DNA from 3 places in the Ureibacillus sp. GCM10028918 genome. Region 1 is predicted to be linked to each of the others. Evidence: riboswitches for the same ligand, from Rfam matches in the RefSeq annotation. Region 1 holds a riboswitch; each other region holds the start of a gene.
What was found. A riboswitch is a leader RNA that binds a small molecule or an ion and turns the genes downstream of it on or off. The one in region 1 is predicted to bind thiamine pyrophosphate.
Positions count from the first base shown of each region.

Region 1 (6,111 bases):
GCATGTTGTTTAACCATTCCTATGAACCGAATGCCATTTATGAGATTAATTTTGACAATCATACATTTGACTTTTATGCATACAAGGATATAAAAGCTGGTGAAGAGATTCTCATCAATTATAATGGGGAAGTCGATGACAAGGAGCCACTTTGGTTCAATAAAGACTGAAGTAGAGAATGCCTTAAACAGGGATACTAGAGGAAATAGTAAATTTAATAGAGATTTTATATAAAAATGCGTTAATCCAAATATGGATTAACGCATTTTTGGCGTAAGAAATTTTGCAAAGAATATAAATTTGAAGTTTACTATGCTACTATACGGGTACTATGGCAATAATAGGAAATATTTTGGGTGTTTTAGGAAGAGTTTCCTATTTATTGATTATAAAAAGATATAAAAATAAGAATGTATGGTGATATTGATTTTAAAGAATTAGATAGATAATTAACTAAAAATAGATTAAAACCAAAACAATTATGAATCTATTAAAATACTAAGAAAGTTGGAGGGAATATGTTGTGGCAAAAATAGCTATTACTTTATTAGATTTGGAAGATGCAATTGCAACTCTACAGAACCGAATGATTGATATCGGCCTATCAAAAGGTTTAACTCATCCAGATACCGTCAAATGCAGTCAAGAACTAGATATAGTCCTAAATCACTTCCAACAAATCAACGCACGGCAGGACTGTTATGTTCCGATAAACTAATTCCATACACCATGGGTTGTTAGATAAATCCTTTATCCAGTAATCCCTGCTTCTCAATAGGCTTATATAAAAAAGAATGTCTCAAAAGCATAATTTTCTATTGAGACATTCTCAGGTAATTAAATCCCATAAAACTTCTTAGTATTTTCATATAAAATTTTTGCGGTTTCCTCAATAGTGCGAGCTTGGAGTTCTGCTATTTTTTCTATGGACTGAACCATCATTTTTGGTTCGGTCCGTTGATTTGTATATGGTCCTTCAAACGGCCATGGCCCATCCGTTTCGATCATCATTTGTTCAATAGGGTACTTGCGAATGAGCTGCTGAATTTCATCCTCATATAAACAATCCGGTGTAATGGATATAAAGTATCCATTTTTTACCATCCTTTTAACAACGATATCATCGCCCTTAAACCAGTGAAAATGAGCTTTTGTCACGCCATGCTTTTCTAGTAATTCACATGCAATTTGTGCATCATCGTAGACTGCATGAAGAACAATGGGTTTCTGTGAAGAAGCAGCAAATGCGACAAATCGGTCTAGCAACTGAATGTAAGGTTCGTAGTCCAAGGGTACCAGACTTTCTAATTTCTTATAGTAAGGTAACCCGACTTCACCAACTGCCACCATTTCGTCTATATGCTCTTTCATCCATGAAAATAGCTGATCCATTTCTTCAATTGAAGGTATATCCTGTTCAGGGTGAAAACCATAAGCTGCATGTATACGGTTATCCTCAAGAGAAGAGCTGCGATTCTTGATACAAGAAGGCAAGTCAAAGGATACAGCCACCAATGCTTCAACACCATGCTCTGCAAGCTTGGCTAAAATTTCTTTTCGATCGTCCTCATCATAATGGTCGAGATGGATATGGGCATCAATCATCATTCTGCTATTTCCTCCTTCATGTATTGGAAGATTTGTTGCTTTAGTTGGAAAAATTCATTCGTTTCAAATAAAAGCTCGTCTCTTGGTCGTGAAAAGGGGACGGTGATTTCTGCTTTTATATATGCTGGTCTTTTCGATAAGATATAGATTCGGTCTGCTAAAAATAATGCTTCTTCTATGCTATGGGTAATAAACAATATAGATTTGCGGTCTTCTTCCCAAATGGAAAGAAGCCATTTTTGCATCTTGATTCGCGTAAATTCATCCAAAGCTGAAAAGGGCTCATCTAAACAGAGAAGGCTTTCATTGCTAAGTAACGCACGAATAAATGCGACTCGCTGCTTCATCCCTCCTGATAATTCATTGGGATACGATTCTTCGAATTCTGTTAAACCGGCTTTTTCAAGCAAACGTCTTGCTTGTTCATAATCGGGTTTTCTTTTTAGTTCTGCTGCAAGAACAACGTTTTCTAACACAGTACGCCATGGAAGTAAGGACGGGTTTTGAGGCATGTAGCTAATCAAGCCTTTCTTTCCATTAATCGTTTCTCCGTTTAACTGAATACTTCCGTTGTCTGGTGCAAGAAGGCCGCCGACAAGTTGAAGAAGGGTACTTTTCCCGCTGCCAGAGGGTCCAAGGATTGCAACGAACTCATGTCTATTCACTTTTAGATTCAATTTATCCAGTACTGGAAGCTGTCCAAAAGCTTTATTTAATTCAGTAATTGTTAAACTCATCTCATTCCCTCATTTCGACCTTTAATCAATAGTTTTTCCACAAGCCGGATTAACCCGAACAAACAAACGCTTAATAACATGATAAAGCCAATCGCTACGAATACGCGATCAATGCGAAAAGAAGATTGTGCTAGCGTCATATAGACACCAATGCCTTTTTTGGCACCAAGCCACTCGGAAATGACAGCGCCCATCACACTGTAGGTAGCTGAGATTTTTAAACCGGAAAAAATGGAGGGAAGGGCATGGGGCAGCTCTAGCTTCCAAAAGATTTGTTTATTGGTAGCACCAATCATTTTCATATAATGTTTTAACTCAGGAGCTGTTTGCCTAAACCCATCCATGCTGGCTACAACAATCGGGAAAAAGCAAACTAGGCTAATGATAATGAGCTTGGGCAGCAGCCCGAAACCAAACCATATAATTAATAAAGGCGCTAACACAATCGTTGGGATATTTTGCGATAAGATTAAAAGTGGATAAAGGACTTCATTTACTTTTGGCAATCGGTGAAGAATGATGGAAATCAGAAGTCCGACACTACTGCCTATAATAAGTCCAACAATCGATAAACTAATGGTAGAAATTAGATGACCATAGAAGTCGCCAAAGCCAATTGACGCCTCTTTCAAAACGTCGCTTGGAGCGGGCAATAGCCATTTTGGTGTATCCGTCAGTCGAATGAGTAGCTCCCATAGGATAAATAAAAAGAGAAGGAAGAAAAGAGACCTTCCTCCACGCATCCGCATTTTTTTCATTAATGATATTTCTCCGTGAGGGCTTCCATGGATGTTCCGCTTGGTTGATATAGAATTTTCACCTGCGTAATCACATTAATGCTACCTAGTTCAATCATCTTTTTATTCATTTTTTCGATGATGGATAAAAGTGTGGAAAGTTCGCCCTCCATCGTAGTTTCCAATGGCTGAACCTTGTATTTCACACCGGACTCCTCAATGACAGCAATTGCTGCATCTACCAAAGGGATTACATCTGCAAATTCTTTTGTTTTTGGGATAATTTGTACACTAATCAATGAATTGGCCATTTTTATTCTCCTTCTTTCGGTAAAAATTCATTTGTAAATGCTGCTTCTGGGTCAAAGTCGCCTTCTAATACACCGTTTTCTTTCATCCACTCGGCATAGTTTTGCCAAACCTCTAATTTCTGTTCTCCAAAGCGCGGAGCATCGTCCTGATATTTATCTGCCAGCCATTTTTGGCTTTCCAGCACAAGCTCGGTATCCAGTTCGGGAGCTGCTTTAGAAAGGATAGCCGCTGCTTCCTCTGGTTTTTCAATTGCAAATTGATAGCCTTGAGACGCTGCTGCTACAAAGGCTTTCACTGTTTCTGGCTTTTCTTCAATCATTTTTTCATTTGTTGCAAGAACCGGAGTATAGTAATCTAGTTTTTCACTATAGTCCGTTAAGTAGACCATATTGATGTCTTCGCCACGAAGTTCAGCTTCAATTCCTGTCCATGCGTAATAAATCCACGCAAAGTCTATTCCTTGATTGGTCATTGTGAAAAAGTCGGCATCACCGGCATTTACGATATCAAGCTTATTGATATCAGCATTTTCTGTGTTCATTAAAGTTTCTAACACAGCCTGTTCAATAGGGGAGCCCCAACCTCCATATACTTGTCCCTCGAAATCTTTTGGAGAAGCAATCTTTTTGGCTGCTGGTGAGGCAAACCCTGATGTGTTGTGCTGAATCACCGCTGCAATCGAAACAATCGGTACATCCTGTGTACGTGCTAGAGTAATTGATTCTTGGTAGCTTACACCAAACTCTGCATTACCTGAAGCCACAAGCTGATCGGCACCCGCATCACCTGGTTGTATAATTTCAACGTCCAAGCCTTGCTCTTCGAAATAGCCATTTTCTTTTGCAACATATAACCCTGTGTGATTCGTGTTAGGTGTCCAATCCAACACCACGCTTACTTTCTCTAATTCATTTGTTTCGTTAGTTTGCTCGTTTGATGTTGAGTTTGTTTGTGCTACGTTCGATTGGCAGCCAACAAGCGCGAATACTGCAATCATCACAAAGATGTAAAATCTTTTCATGGGAATCCTCCAATACATTTGAATTAATCCATAAAAAGAAGAAATAAAAAACGTCTGGGATAGAAATAATCCCAGACGTAAATAACATTCATTTCAATATGAAAGAAACTCAGATTGAAGCCAATGTTCCCTACGCTGGTATTAACCAAATCAGGTTCAAAGGGTCAGTATCTAACGGATACAGTCTCAGCTGGCTAAACCAGCACCCCTACATTCTTCTTGATATGAACTTATATTTCCTATTTTAGACAGAACTATGAGAAAAGTTCAATATTATTTTGAAATACATTTTAGATAAATAGAGTCGTGGATATCCATCTTCGTACAAATGATAGAATTTCAAGTGTTCACTTGGTTACAGGAAGATGTGAGTTTTGTTATAATCGGAATTAGAGAATCTACAACCAAAATAGTATTAGAATTAGGGGAGAAAAACATTTGCCAATTGCTATCACTATCTTAGTACTTGCCTTCGGTTTGGCATTTTTTACTAGCCGTAACAAGGCAAGGAAAAAGAAGCTTGTAACTTGGGGAGTGGCGACAATTGTTGCTATTGCCCCTTTAGTAGCTTGGATTGCCGGGATTTTATTTGGAATGGATGAAGAAGACGGGTTTGTAGGATTTACTGTTATGATATATAGCTTTATCTTGCTTGAAGTCATCGGTTTTGCCCTTGTATATCTTGGCATTTTTAAAAGAATGGTAAAATAAGTGTTTCTACAAATGTAGGGGCGCTTTTTATTTTTGCGTATCTTCCCAAAGATTTTATTGTATTTCGGTGTAAATAGAATTAACATGGATTTAAAATTATAATAATTATGAGGTGTTTTTATGGCACTAGAGATTACATTTCGCGATGCGACACTAGAAGATTTACCGAAAATTGTAGAGATTTATAATTCAACGATCGCAGGCAGAATGGTTACGGCAGACACTGAACCGGTTACGGTAGAAGATCGATTAAAATGGTTCCATGAGCATAACCCTTCCAAAAGACCTCTTTGGGTAGTGGAAACAAGTGGTGAAATCTGCGGATGGGTAAGCCTTCAAGACTTTTATGGAAGACCTGCCTATCAAGCAACGGCAGAAGTCAGCATTTACTTGGATGAAAATTTCAGAGGAAATGGTCTTGGAAAGACAGTGTTATCGAAAGTCATTGAAACGGCACCAAGCTGTGATGTGGATACTTTATTAGGATTTATCTTTGGTCACAACGAGCCAAGTCTTCGTTTATTTGAAAAGTTCGGTTTTGAAAAATGGGCTCACTTCCCGGAAGTGGCAACTTTGGACGGAGTAAAAAGAGATCTAGTTATTTTAGGGAAAAAGCTTTCGAATTAAAGAAAGTTTAATAGTTCAACAAAAAAGGCGTTGTCTCAAACTATATATGAGGCAACTCCTTTTTTTGTCGAACAAATAGCAAAAGAAGAGTCTTTTGAAAAATTAATGTAACATGTAGTTAACTTTTTGTGTAGTTCAACATACATTATGTATAACAAACTTTACTTTATGTAAAAAATAATAAACAGGGGGTGAAGATATGACCTATCAAGAAAAGAAGAGCATCGTATCGTTGATCAGTGCCATATTTATTTTTGTAACCTATTGCTTGTATATGTACCCGCGTTATCCTGGAGAAGGTGTGGAGTCGATGGAGAGCTTTCGTTACTGGGGTTCTTTCGTGCTAATTCTAGCTGTG
Region 1 is NZ_JBHTFK010000007.1:356,363-362,473, forward strand. It holds gene ACFQU5_RS11025 (SET domain-containing protein) at 1-170, shown strand, start outside; gene ACFQU5_RS11030 (Spo0E family sporulation regulatory protein-aspartic acid phosphatase) at 524-718, shown strand; gene ACFQU5_RS11035 (TatD family hydrolase) at 838-1,608, opposite strand; gene ACFQU5_RS11040 (ABC transporter ATP-binding protein) at 1,605-2,345, opposite strand; gene ACFQU5_RS11045 (ABC transporter permease) at 2,342-3,103, opposite strand; gene ACFQU5_RS11050 (thiamine-binding protein) at 3,103-3,393, opposite strand; gene ACFQU5_RS11055 (ABC transporter substrate-binding protein) at 3,396-4,415, opposite strand; TPP riboswitch at 4,526-4,635, opposite strand; gene ACFQU5_RS11060 (hypothetical protein) at 4,854-5,126, shown strand; gene ACFQU5_RS11065 (GNAT family N-acetyltransferase) at 5,247-5,753, shown strand; gene ACFQU5_RS11070 (hypothetical protein) at 5,953-6,111, shown strand, end outside.

Region 2 (6,111 bases), on a different contig from region 1:
TTCTAACGTTAAGGGAATAACACGGGAATCAGGACCTACATACGGCAGAACCTGCTGGGCTATTTTGGGAAGCCAGATTCCCTCTTCTTCAATCTCCTTTTGATGTGAACGAATCGCCTGTCGCAATGATCCATCGTAAAAAACCGAACCCTTCTTATTTAACAATAGGCATCGATCGGCCAATTCGGTCCACTGATCTAGCTGGTGCTCGATAATAATCAACGAAAATCCAATTTCATTTTTCAACTGCTTAATTGTATGAATTAAATCCATTCTTGCGATTGGATCGAGATTGGCAGTAGGTTCATCTAAAATAAGCAGACTCGGCTTCATTGCAAGAATACATGCTATGGCAAGTTTTTGTTTCTGACCTCCCGATAAAGTTGAAATGGTGGATTGTTTAAAATTTTCCATATTCACTAGGTGTAAAGCATAGTCAATTCGCTTTTCTATCTCTTCCCGTGGTACAGATATGTTCTCCAAACCAAATGCAATCTCATCTTCCACAGACAACATACAAAATTGTGTTTCTGGGTCTTGGAAGACAACTCCTACATGACGGCTTAGCTCACCAGGTTTGTAGGAAGTTGTTAGTTTCCCATTAATCAGGATTTCTCCTGATATAGCCCCGTCCAACTCACGAGGGTAAAGTCCATTAAGGCAAAGCGTGAGCGTACTTTTTCCGCATCCACTTGGTCCAAGAACTAGAATGCTCTCACCTTGCTCTAACGAAAAAGAAATATCAGACAAAATATCTCTTTCTGTGAATTCAAACTGTAGCGAGAGATTTTGAACCTCAACAAGGGCTATCATGTAACTTCCCTCTTCCGAATCTCTTTACCGAGTGCGTAGCTTGAAAGCACACCCGTTTTTGCAAGTCCGTCGCTAATAATCTTTCCAAGAAGACCCGCAATTAAAGCGCCACTTATAACGCGTGCAACAAACATGGCGATTACATACCCTGTTTCGAGAGCTGCAAAACCACCCATAAAATATCCGTAGATAAAGCTTGTTACAGCAGATCCAACTCCCGCTAGCATAAGAACCCCTGTGGAATAGTTTCTATATCTTGTTGCTGCAAAGACTGCTTCTGCCCCAATCCCTTGAATCATACCAGCGATGATTAACATAGGACCAACCGCATTCCCAATCAACACCTCAATCATAGCTGCAATCGTTTCAGATAAGAAAGCAGCTCCTGGTTTCCTGATAATATAAGCAGCAATGATTGAAACGATAAACCAAATACCAAAAATTAAATCATAGCCAATTGGACCAAAGAAACCAACGAGCAACTTACCTACAGGCAGGAATGCCAAATAAACAACTGCGAAGACAACGGACAATGCAGAAAGCACCACTATTTCTTTAAAACGCCAATTATTCATGTTTGGTACCTCGGTGCGATGGACTATTTGCCGAGAAGCTCACCGTCATGACAGTGTGGCTTGAGCCAGCATTTACAACTTCCTCGAATACTGTTTGAAGTCCTTTACAAATTTTCGAAGCATCTCCATCTAGGCGTGTAGAATAATGTGCTGGTGTCACAGACGCATATTCCTTTATTGCTTCTATTTGTTGATAGATGACGTCCATATATGAACCATTTCCTAACGGGTATAGAGAGAACTTTGCTGCTATGTGTTGATTTATTTGCTCACACACGAGAGCATTGGCAGGTTGATCATCTTTGGCTAAATATACATCACCTTCTGAATCTCCTGGACAGCCAAGTGAATAGGTAGCTTGAAAAGCAATATGCTTTCCTGACTTCGCAGCATTTAGAAAAATGGCACTTGTGACATCAAAGACATGCACCACCTTCCCACGAACAGTTGTTGTAACATCATCTGTCTTCATCCATACCTTCGTTGTATCTACTTCCTTAAGTGCACTTGTGATGATGTCGATAAAATCATCACTCATTGGGTGCAAGGAAAAACTAGCGCCCGCAATTTTACTTGCTCCACAACTTTGATTTGTCATTTTACTTCCTCCTAATCTATTGATCTCTTGGTTATTGCTCAAAGACAACAAAAAACTGCATCCCAGAGGAATGCAGTTAGAGTTTATAGACATGAATGAAAATGATCTAACCGCACTTCCCCACGCTGGTATTATCCAGATCGGGTGCAAAGAGTCAGAACAAAACAGTTCTTCTCAGCCATTTACATAGCTCCCCTAGTGCTTATCTCGGTATGCAGTTTTCTATTTAGACCATAACAAAGGAATTTATGTTTGTAAAGGTATATTTTGAATTAATCCCCTCCTCAAAATATTATGCATTTTCAAACAATACTTTGGTACAGTTTTCTTTCTTTAACTGGCCTAAGAGTTTCGAGGGGTAGTTTCTTTCTATCTTTGTTTAGTTATCTTAAAATAAAAATACTGTAAATTTTAGCAATTCAGCCTATATTATTTCTATATTTCGCAACTTCTAAATTATCTATTTCAAACGTAGATAAAAAGGTGGATAGGATAGAAATAATATGAAAGCGGAGGAACAATATGAGGAAAATAGCAAAACGCTGCTTGCTGCAATTTTATTATTCATTATGACTACCCGAGAAATAGCTGAAGCGCATCCAGGTGGAACTGACGGTAATGGGGGCCATAAAGTCATTTATCCTGATGCGTTTGAGGAAATGGAAGAAACAGAAGAAACAACAGAGTAAGACACTCGTTTCTTTTATATCATGTTAATTTATTTTTCAATAGAATAGCTTTTTAATTAAAAGGAGAAAGAAAAAAATGAAAACAAGTTTCAAACTAGTAATCTTAGGATTATTAACGACGGCTTTTCTTGCAGCATGTGGGCAAGATACAAAAGATGTAGAAGTGAAGGAAGAAAGTCAACAAAGTGAAGATGTACAAAAAGAAGCTGCGGCTCTCCCTAAAGAAGAAAAAAAAGAGACTGAATCTAAACTTGGTTCTAGAACAAATCCTGTACCTTTCCAAAACTACTACAGTAGATGACGAGTTATATGCCAACCAAGGTAATCGCTACGCAATCAAATTTGATTTAACGGTAACAGAGGTTATTGGCGGTGATGAAGCCTACCAAAAATTATTGTCTATGAACCAATTCAATGAAGCTGCTCCCGAAGGATATGAATGGGTATTAGCATATACAAAAGTGAAATTTGTTGAGTCTGAAACAGCAGATTTATCCTTTTTTATCGACGGAACTATGAATTTTGAAATGGTAAGTGAGTCCGGAGATATTTATAGTGGTGATGTTTATGCGACAGCTGAACCAGATTTCAGCTTTGAAATGTACGTAGGTAACGAAAAAGAAGGTTACATTGCTAATTTAGTGAAAACAGGAGAAAAAGCACAACTTCGCTATGAAGAAATGTTGGGCGGACATGTTTTCTTTAATTTACAGTAATTTGAATTTCAAAAATAAAGAGCAACAAACAACACAATAGAGGTAAAACGCTTGGGTATTTTTGAACTTCCCCAAGCGTTTTTGTGTTCTAATTTATTGTTATCTTGCTGTTATTTTAGTTGTTAATTGATGTATTATCACTTTCTCGGAATTATTAATAAAAAAGCCTCCCTTTTAAACTAATTGGCAATAAAAAAGGGAGACATCACCAAAGTGACATTCTTTTTTTGCTTAATTGAGTTTAGATAACAAAAGAAAAACGCCAAAACCTCCGATATTAAGGTTCTTGGCATTTTATAAAACTATATATTTTCGTATATGGAGACGGCGGGAGTCGAACCGCCTTCTCTTATAAACATTAAAATAACAGCATTTATAAGAATTCAAGGCACTTTTTTATATTTGCTAAATGCCAAATTAAATGCCAAAGCAATTAAATTAGCGTTGTTGGGGGCAACTTTTTATCCTTTTTATATAATTATTAATAATTAATTTCCTAACATAGAGGAATATACTATGCAGAAAATTTTATTTCTTATAAATTCAAATCATCCAGTTAATGGTATAATACCATTTGAATTACCTTAAGGAAGGATGAGATATTTGAATTCTTATTTGAATCAGAGTAACAGTCTTAAACTTGTACAACAGTTCGGCCCTTCATTAGAAAAACGCATTAGGGACTTTTTAGGTTGGAATACAGGGAGACTAGCATATTACCAAGACTCTGAAAATACATATGACGTTCAAGTTGACGGTTATTTTGGAACTTCTAGCGATCCTACAGCATTTGTTTCGGTTACATATTGTTCACCAGATAAACCGGGTCATAGTAATGAAAACAAATTGCAACTAAAATTAGGTGAACTGATGCTTCTTAAAAGTAGATATCCTAGTATAAAAGGAATACTAGTTATCGGTGGAACACGGCAGGCATGGTTAGCATACGTACTAGAAGCCTTTGAATATTTTTTTGATGAAGTTATATATACTTGGGAACCTACATTTGAAGCTCGTATGTTAAATCTAAAAAATGGTGTTATAAGCATCCAAGGTCAACATAGTCAAGTATGGGAACAATTAAGTAAAGAATGGGCATCGATTACTCTTTCATATGATGAACCTATTGATTCATATTTACGAGAAAATGCTTGGAACTATATGAAGGATAACGGAGCAGAGGGTCTATTACCTGAAAATATTAAAAGTCCTATTATTCGTGAATGTATGTCTGTAGCCTATCAAACCTCTTTACGTTCAAGAAATAGAAATGGAAAAGAATGGACAAACTATTTAAACCAAGACTGGGATAAATTATGGGAATCTCGCTCTTATTTTAATCCAGGAGAAGCAGTGATTGAATTAATACTTAAAAACAGTGGATATGCATATCAAGGTGGTATTGCGAAAGATGTTACAGTACCCTCTTTAATTCACCATTTAGGCGGGGAAAATGTAGATAAAACGAAAGTCTCGGAGGACTTTATATTATTCTCTCAAAAACTTAATAGACCCATTTTTATTCAGTCTAAATCCACTGGCGGTGGACGTGATAGACATGGAAAAAACATTCAAAATCGAACTAAGGAACAAATTGCACGTAGCCTATTCTATCGTGGATATATTAAGGACAATTCTATATTCCTACGTGAAAAAGATTTTGTCTGGATCGGAGTATTAGATGGAGACTGGGGTGTTACGAAAAAAACTGCCCATAAATACATTCACATGTTACAATGGGCCGGATATGATAAATTAATTGCAGCTGACAGCCTTTCAACTGAAGCTTTAGATGTAGAATATACCAATCAATTAAGCAACTATTTAGATACCCTAGACTGTGTTAAAGACCCCTTAGTATTTAATGAACTTTGGAGTGCATGGTTACAAGAACGTATTTTCAGAAAATAATTGATTTGTTTATATAAAAAGAAGCTGACCTCTATTTGTGGTCAGCTCTTTTGCATATTAAACTAATTCAAGTACTACTACCGATTCTCGAACTGGTATTTTCCCATATTTAGCCATTTGCTGAGGACTATTCCCTTTATATCGAGCTACAAGAATTTTCTCTAATTTATAACCAACACGTTCTGCTATCAATGCTAACAAGTGATCGACAGGTACCACTACTCCTCCCCACCGTGAATTTCCTACAACAAATGCTAATTTCGAACCGTGCTTGAGAATAGATTTCATCGAAATTAAAGTCTCTTGTAGATCATCAAAATAACCACAAATCATGTGAGGGATTTTAGGATTATTATTTTCTGTCAGCTTAACTTTATTTAAAATTTCATTAACTTCAGGGATATCAGAAACGACGTCATTTTTAAATGAAGCTTCTACATGGGATTTATATGAGTCCTTAACTAGTCTCTTATATTCTTTCTCTGAGTTTAAAATCCCAGTTATGCTTAGCTCTGCTTTTTGCTGAGCAAAATAGTTATTTCTATTTAGATATGGTGGTGATGTTATTACAAACCCAGCTTCACCTTCAGGAACTGAATCTCTAGCGTTCATAGTAAAGACTTTCGCCATTACAGAGGGGTCTAATGAATTTCTTTCGATATCCATTACCATTTTCCATAATTTATCTTTTAAAATACCGTTTATATTTATATTTTCATCGACCGTCTTAATATTCAGCTTATTAACACCTACATTATCTTCCTTATTTAGGAATCGATAATGTGAGCCATGTTTTCTAATTAAGCTGA
Region 2 is NZ_JBHTFK010000041.1:110,054-116,164, forward strand. It holds gene ACFQU5_RS19765 (ABC transporter ATP-binding protein) at 1-813, opposite strand, end outside; gene ACFQU5_RS19770 (ECF transporter S component) at 810-1,388, opposite strand; gene ACFQU5_RS19775 (YkoF family thiamine/hydroxymethylpyrimidine-binding protein) at 1,381-1,986, opposite strand; TPP riboswitch at 2,087-2,193, opposite strand; gene ACFQU5_RS19780 (hypothetical protein) at 2,490-2,675, shown strand; gene ACFQU5_RS19785 (hypothetical protein) at 2,752-2,976, shown strand; gene ACFQU5_RS19790 (hypothetical protein) at 2,927-3,391, shown strand; gene ACFQU5_RS19795 (glycoside hydrolase family 18 protein) at 3,995-5,302, shown strand; gene ACFQU5_RS19800 (Eco57I restriction-modification methylase domain-containing protein) at 5,360-6,111, opposite strand, start outside.
Region 2: linked by a shared signal. The riboswitch ahead of ACFQU5_RS19775 (YkoF family thiamine/hydroxymethylpyrimidine-binding protein) and the one ahead of ACFQU5_RS11055 (ABC transporter substrate-binding protein) in region 1 are both predicted to bind thiamine pyrophosphate.

Region 3 (6,111 bases), on a different contig from region 1:
ATCATCCCGACCTCCAAGATCAAATTATCGACGGAAAAAATTTTACTTCCGATTATGATGGTGACCCTAATATTTTTGAAGATAACAATGGACATGGTACCCACGTATCAGGAACAATTGCGGCTAGTTTAAATAATGAAGGGGTTGTTGGAGTAGCGCCTAAAGCTAAAATCCTAAGTTTAAAAGCATTAACGGGAGAGGGATCTGGAAATTATGAGTGGATTATCAATGCCATTAACTTTGCAGTAGAGTGGCGTGGACCCGAGCAGGAACGAGTACGCGTAATTTCAATGTCACTTGGCGGTCCTGAAGATGTTCCTGAAATGCATAAAGCCATTCAAAACGCTGTTAGCCAAGATATTTCTGTTGTTGTCGCGGCTGGAAACGAAGGGGATAATAGCGAGGACACATTTGAGTATTCTTATCCTGGAAAATACAATGAAGTCATTCAAGTTGGCGCTGTTGATCATAACTTAACGCTCGCTCCGTTTACGAATACCAATGATGAAATAGATTTGGTTGCTCCTGGAGTAGAAGTGGTTTCTACTTACTTAGGAAAGAAATATGCTTCTCTTTCCGGGACATCAATGGCTACTCCCCACATCGCCGGGGCTATAGCATTACTTATTATCTTAAGTGAAAAAGAGTTTGGTCGTTCTCTTAGTGAAGCAGAAATTTATGCACAGCTTATTAAACGAACTTTACCAATAGGAAATCGAAAAAGTTCTGAAGGGAATGGTTTCCTCGAACTTAACTTAGTTGAAAGAATTCAGGAAATGATGACTGCAGCTCATACTTAATAACGATAAAAGCTAAATATTAATAAGTTCAATTCCGAGCACATTTCTTTGAGAAATGTGCTCGGAATATTGATTGATCCGTTTTGATTTGCTTAATTTCTTCTAAATAAATTGAAGGGGGTATTGTTCGCATTAATGCCCTAATCCATTACAAGACCACCATCAACCACTAGATTTTGCCCCGTGATTGCTCTTCCCCATGGTGATGCAAAAAATAGAGCCACATCTGCCAGCTCTCGTGGTGAAGTTACTTTTTGCAGCGGTGTAGAGGATTCAATAATTTGGAATACCTCCTCCGTTGTGACTTTACTTGCATCTGTTTGCTTTAAAAGCCCTCCAGACATCATATTCACCGTAATCCCGTAAGCACCTAACTCTTTTGCCATATTACGAGTAAAGCCGACTAATGCTGCTTTCGCTGTTGTATATTCATGATAGGCTACTACAGGATTCTGAAAAAGATTCGTCCCAATATTAATAATCCGTCCAAAGCCCAGTTCCTTCATATCATTTAGACAAGCTTGAACACTATTTAGAGCACCCTGAATTGTTCCTTCAAATTGTTTATTATAATCAGTCCAACTCAATTCAAATGCGTTTTTTTGCGTAAGTGGATTAAACTCAAAGTCAATCAATGCGTTATTTACAACCGTGGTGATGGGTGTATTAAAATATTGTTTCGCTGTCTCGACCAATTGCATTACTTCTTGACGATTACGTATATCTGCTTGCAAAGCGATTACCTTATCACCTAACTCATTGACTAGATGTTCAGCCTTGTCCCGACTCTTATAATAGTTAATAACGACATTTGCCCCTTCATTTACAAATGCCCGCGCAAGCTCTTCTCCAACTCCTCGGCTGGCCCCAGTAATTAACACCGTTTGTTCATGTAATTCCATAATTATTTCTCCCCACTTAGTTCCTGAAGTGTTTTTTCTATATTTGGACTTTCACAAATGACGGAAATGACAGCTACTCCATCTGCACCCGCAGAGCGAACTTCCGCCGCATTCATTTCATTAATTCCACCAATCCCTACAATCGGAAAATCGGGATACTGGCTTCTTGCTTTTCGTAAAAAGTTTAGCCCTGCAGGTGGTTTCGCATCACTTTTGGACTTCGTGGGATAAATGGGACCGATGCCAACATAGTCTGCCCCACTTTGTACAGCAAGGGCCATCTCTTGTTCATCATGGACCGAAACACCAATGATTTTATTTTTCGCACGTTCTCTAAATTCGGTAATGCCTTCATCATCCTGCCCAACGTGTATCCCATCAGCATCTAACTTTAATGCCAGTTCAACGTCATCATTCACAATAAATGGCACATTGTAAGTCCTGCAAAGTTTTTGACAGGCCCGAGCAAATGACTCATAGGATTTACCGCTTAAACGCCCTTCTCCTTTTTCACGAAACTGGAAACAAGTAATCCCTGCCTGTAATGCTTTTTCAAGAATTTCTAAGGGTTGCTTGCTATTTGCCGTCCCCATAATAAAATACACATTCAAGTCATTACGCTTCATGGACAGTTACCTCACATTTCCCGCCTGCACGTTTATATGCAAAATGATTTGTCGGGCCATGGCCATTCCCAATCGATAACGGGGTTGAAATAGCCAACTGGATGAATCTCTTTGCCTCGATAATGGCCTCTTCTATTGATAATCCTTTTGCTAAATGCGCCGTAATGGCTGCAGAAAATGTACACCCCGTACCATGTGTATCCTTTGTTTGCACACGTGGGGTTTTCATAATGAAATAGCCGCCTTCCCAATAAACCGTGTCTATAGAAAATTCTCCGTGTAAGTGTCCACCCTTCATCACGACATACTGTACACCGAATGCCAAGATTTTTTTAGCCGCTTGTTCGATATCACTTTCATTGTTAATGGTCATTCCCGTAAGAACCTCTGCTTCAGGGATGTTCGGCGTACAAATTGTTGTTAGTGGAAGAAGCTCTGTTTTTAATGCTGTAACCGCCTCTTCCTTTAATAAACTTTCGCCGCCTTTAGCAATCATGACAGGATCAACAACAAGAGGGATGTTTTGCATTTTCATGAATTCTGCTATCACCTCAATGAGTTCTGCCGAAAAAAGCATACCTGTTTTAATCGCTTGTACATTAAAATCGGACAGTACAGCCTCAATTTGTTGTTTCAAAAATTCAGGGGTTACTTCAAAAATACCATGCACCCCAAGTGTATTTTGTGCGGTAAGAGACGAGATTGCTGTTGTACCAAATACCCCTAGCTCCTGAAAGGTTTTGATATCTGCCTGAATTCCTGCGCCCCCACCAGAATCTGAACCTGCTATTGTTAAGGCAATCATTTAGATCCCTCCGCCATTCTTTGTAATGCATTTATAAAATTAATCTGAAATGCTCCTAATTCTTCTCCGCTTTGTTCACTTGCGTCTTTATATTGTTTTAATGTAGAAGCTAAATCCTGCATCGGATGCTCACTACTTGCCAAAACAGCTGCACAAATCGCGCTCAATAGACAACCTGTGCCAGTTATACGGGTTGCATAGATATTCCCTCCGCGGATTTGTATGATTTCTTGTCCATCTGTCACAAGGTCAGTTTCCCCTGTTACCACGACGATGCATTGATATTTCCTTGCAAGCTCTTTTGCGACAGATATTGTGTCCATGTCACCAGTGCCACTATCGACTCCACGAGACTCCCACGTGACGCCATAGATTGAAGCAAGCTCGCCTTCATTACAACGCAGCACATCAATACTTACTTGTTCAAGTAGTTGCATGACAGCACTTTTACGGTAAGGTGTTGCGCCAACTCCTACAGGATCTAATACGACCGGCACGCCGCACTCATTTGCCTTTCTCCCAGCAACAAGCATTGCCTTTTCGGTACGGGTATTCACCGTGCCAATATTTAATAGCAATGCACCCGCTATTGAAACCATATCAGCTACCTCTTCTACCTCATCTGCCATTACCGGGGAAGCACCGATCGCCAGTAACCCATTGGCTGTAAAATTCGCTACGACATAGTTCGTTATACAGTGTACCAGTGGTTTGGCTTGATTAATTTTCGCTAGCATATCGCTTCACCTCCGGAAATAGCTCTTCATTTCGAAATTCTCTACGAAATAACATGTATTTTTCCTCCCTTTTATTGGAGAGCAAAAAACCCCTACTATGAAAGTAGAGGCCAAAAAAGGTAGACTACACCCTTGATTGCTCCCTACGTCAGTCTTAACTGTCAGGTTCTAAGGGTCAGGTTTTAACCTTCTCAACACGAACGTGTCCCCCCGCAATTAAAGTAATTTTGCAAAAAGAAAAGCTCCCCTTGAAAAAAGGAGAGCATACAAGCACACAGATAATTTGTACGTTGCTCCCTACGCCCGTATTAACGGATCAGGTTCTAAGGGTCAGGTTTTAGCCTTCTCAACACAAATCGTGTCCCCCTGCAAAACATTTAATTATGTTCTATATTACACTATATAAATAAAAAATCTATCTTTTCCTGTAATAAAGTAATCCGGTCCAGAATGTCTCTACCAATTCTTTTGGAGTAAGCACTATATAAGTAACTGCCTTTAAGAGAAGTAAAGCATCTAATAAATTAACTAAAATGCTTTGTAAGTTTATTATTGAAGGCAGAAGTGACCAAAATATGACCAGTACCTCTTTTCACATAAAAAAGACCCCCAAAGCAAATGCTTTGAGAGTCTTGAAACGCCAAAATTAACGTTTTGAGAACTGAGGTGCACGACGAGCACCTTTAAGACCGTATTTTTTACGTTCTTTCATACGTGGGTCACGAGTTAGTAAACCTGCAGATTTTAGTGCTGGACGGAAATCTGGGTCAACTGTTAGTAACGCACGAGCGATACCGTGACGGATTGCTCCAGCTTGACCTGTGAATCCACCACCGTTTACGTTTACAAATACATCATAGCTACCTTTAGTTTGAGTTGCTTCTAATGGTTGGTTGATGATTAAGTGTAAAGTTTCGAATGGTAAGTACTCTTCGATGCTACGGTTGTTGATAACAATTTTACCTTCGCCTGGTACTAAACGTACGCGAGCTACTGAGCTTTTACGGCGACCTGTGCCGATATATTGAACTTGTGCCAAGGGTGTATCCTCCTCTTATTAATTATCCGCGAAGCGTATAGCTTTCTGGTTTTTGTGCTGCATGTGGGTGTTCTGCTCCAGCGTAAACGTTAAGTTTACCGAACATTTTACGTCCTAAAGAGTTTTTAGGAAGCATCCCTTTAACCGCTAATTCGATCATTTGTGTTGGGTACTTTTCTTTCATTTCGCCAGCTGTACGTTGTTTTAAACCACCAGCGAATTGAGTGTGACGGTAATAGATTTTACCTTCTAATTTGTTACCTGTTAAATGAATTTTGTCAGCGTTGATGACAATAACAAAGTCACCTGTGTCAACGTTTGGTGTGAATGTTGGTTTATGTTTACCGCGTAAGATAGCAGCTACTTCAGAAGCTAAACGTCCAAGCGTTTGTCCTTCTGCGTCAACTACTAACCATTTACGATCTACTTCGTGACCTTTAGCCATGAATGTTGTACGCATTTATATATCCTCCTAATCGATTCGATTACCGTTATTTTTCATTAGTATACACTTATAAGTTTCGGGGCTTATTTGTGGTGGTAATGAAAATACCATATGTCATCTTATAATATATTTACACATAAGTCAAGAAAAAAAGCAACACACCTGGTAGTGTTGCTTATTTATTTTATCACACACATCGCAGTGCGTGTACCCCCAGTTTCTGGGCATGTTTCACGCTTCTAATAGAACACTTTTTCCAGGTAAAGACCATGTGCCGGTGCGGTTTTACCAGCTTTTCCGCGTTCCATTGAAGCAACAATTCCTTCTAACTCTTGTACCTCGCGTTTACCTATGCCAACTTCCCACAAGGTACCAGCGATGATACGTACCATGTTATATAAAAAGCCATTGCCCTCTATGACCATATGCAGCTCTTCTCCCTGCCAATAGAAGTTCAATGAATGAACAGTACGTATTTTATCTACTACACTTGTATTGGCCGCACAGAAGCAGGAAAAATCATGTGTACCGACAATGTACTGTGCAGCAGCCTGCATGTTTTCAATATTCGGCTTCATTCCACCCGTTTCCACCGTATAATGTCTACGAAAAGGACTTTGATCCTCCCCGCAATTCCAAATATACCGATACCGTTTACCTGATACGCTGTATCTGGCATGAAAATCAGAAGCTGCTTCCTCCACTGCCAGGACACGAATATCTCGGGGCAATTGGACGTTCAATGCTTTTTTATAAC
Region 3 is NZ_JBHTFK010000037.1:55,959-62,069, reverse strand. It holds gene ACFQU5_RS17625 (S8 family peptidase) at 1-800, shown strand, start outside; gene ACFQU5_RS17620 (3-oxoacyl-ACP reductase) at 941-1,702, opposite strand; gene thiE (thiamine phosphate synthase) at 1,705-2,328, opposite strand; gene thiD (bifunctional hydroxymethylpyrimidine kinase/phosphomethylpyrimidine kinase) at 2,318-3,133, opposite strand; gene thiM (hydroxyethylthiazole kinase) at 3,130-3,870, opposite strand; TPP riboswitch at 3,994-4,092, opposite strand; TPP riboswitch at 4,148-4,248, opposite strand; gene rpsI (30S ribosomal protein S9) at 4,517-4,909, opposite strand; gene rplM (50S ribosomal protein L13) at 4,932-5,369, opposite strand; gene truA (tRNA pseudouridine(38-40) synthase TruA) at 5,594-6,111, opposite strand, start outside.
Region 3: linked by a shared signal. The riboswitch ahead of thiM (hydroxyethylthiazole kinase) and the one ahead of ACFQU5_RS11055 (ABC transporter substrate-binding protein) in region 1 are both predicted to bind thiamine pyrophosphate.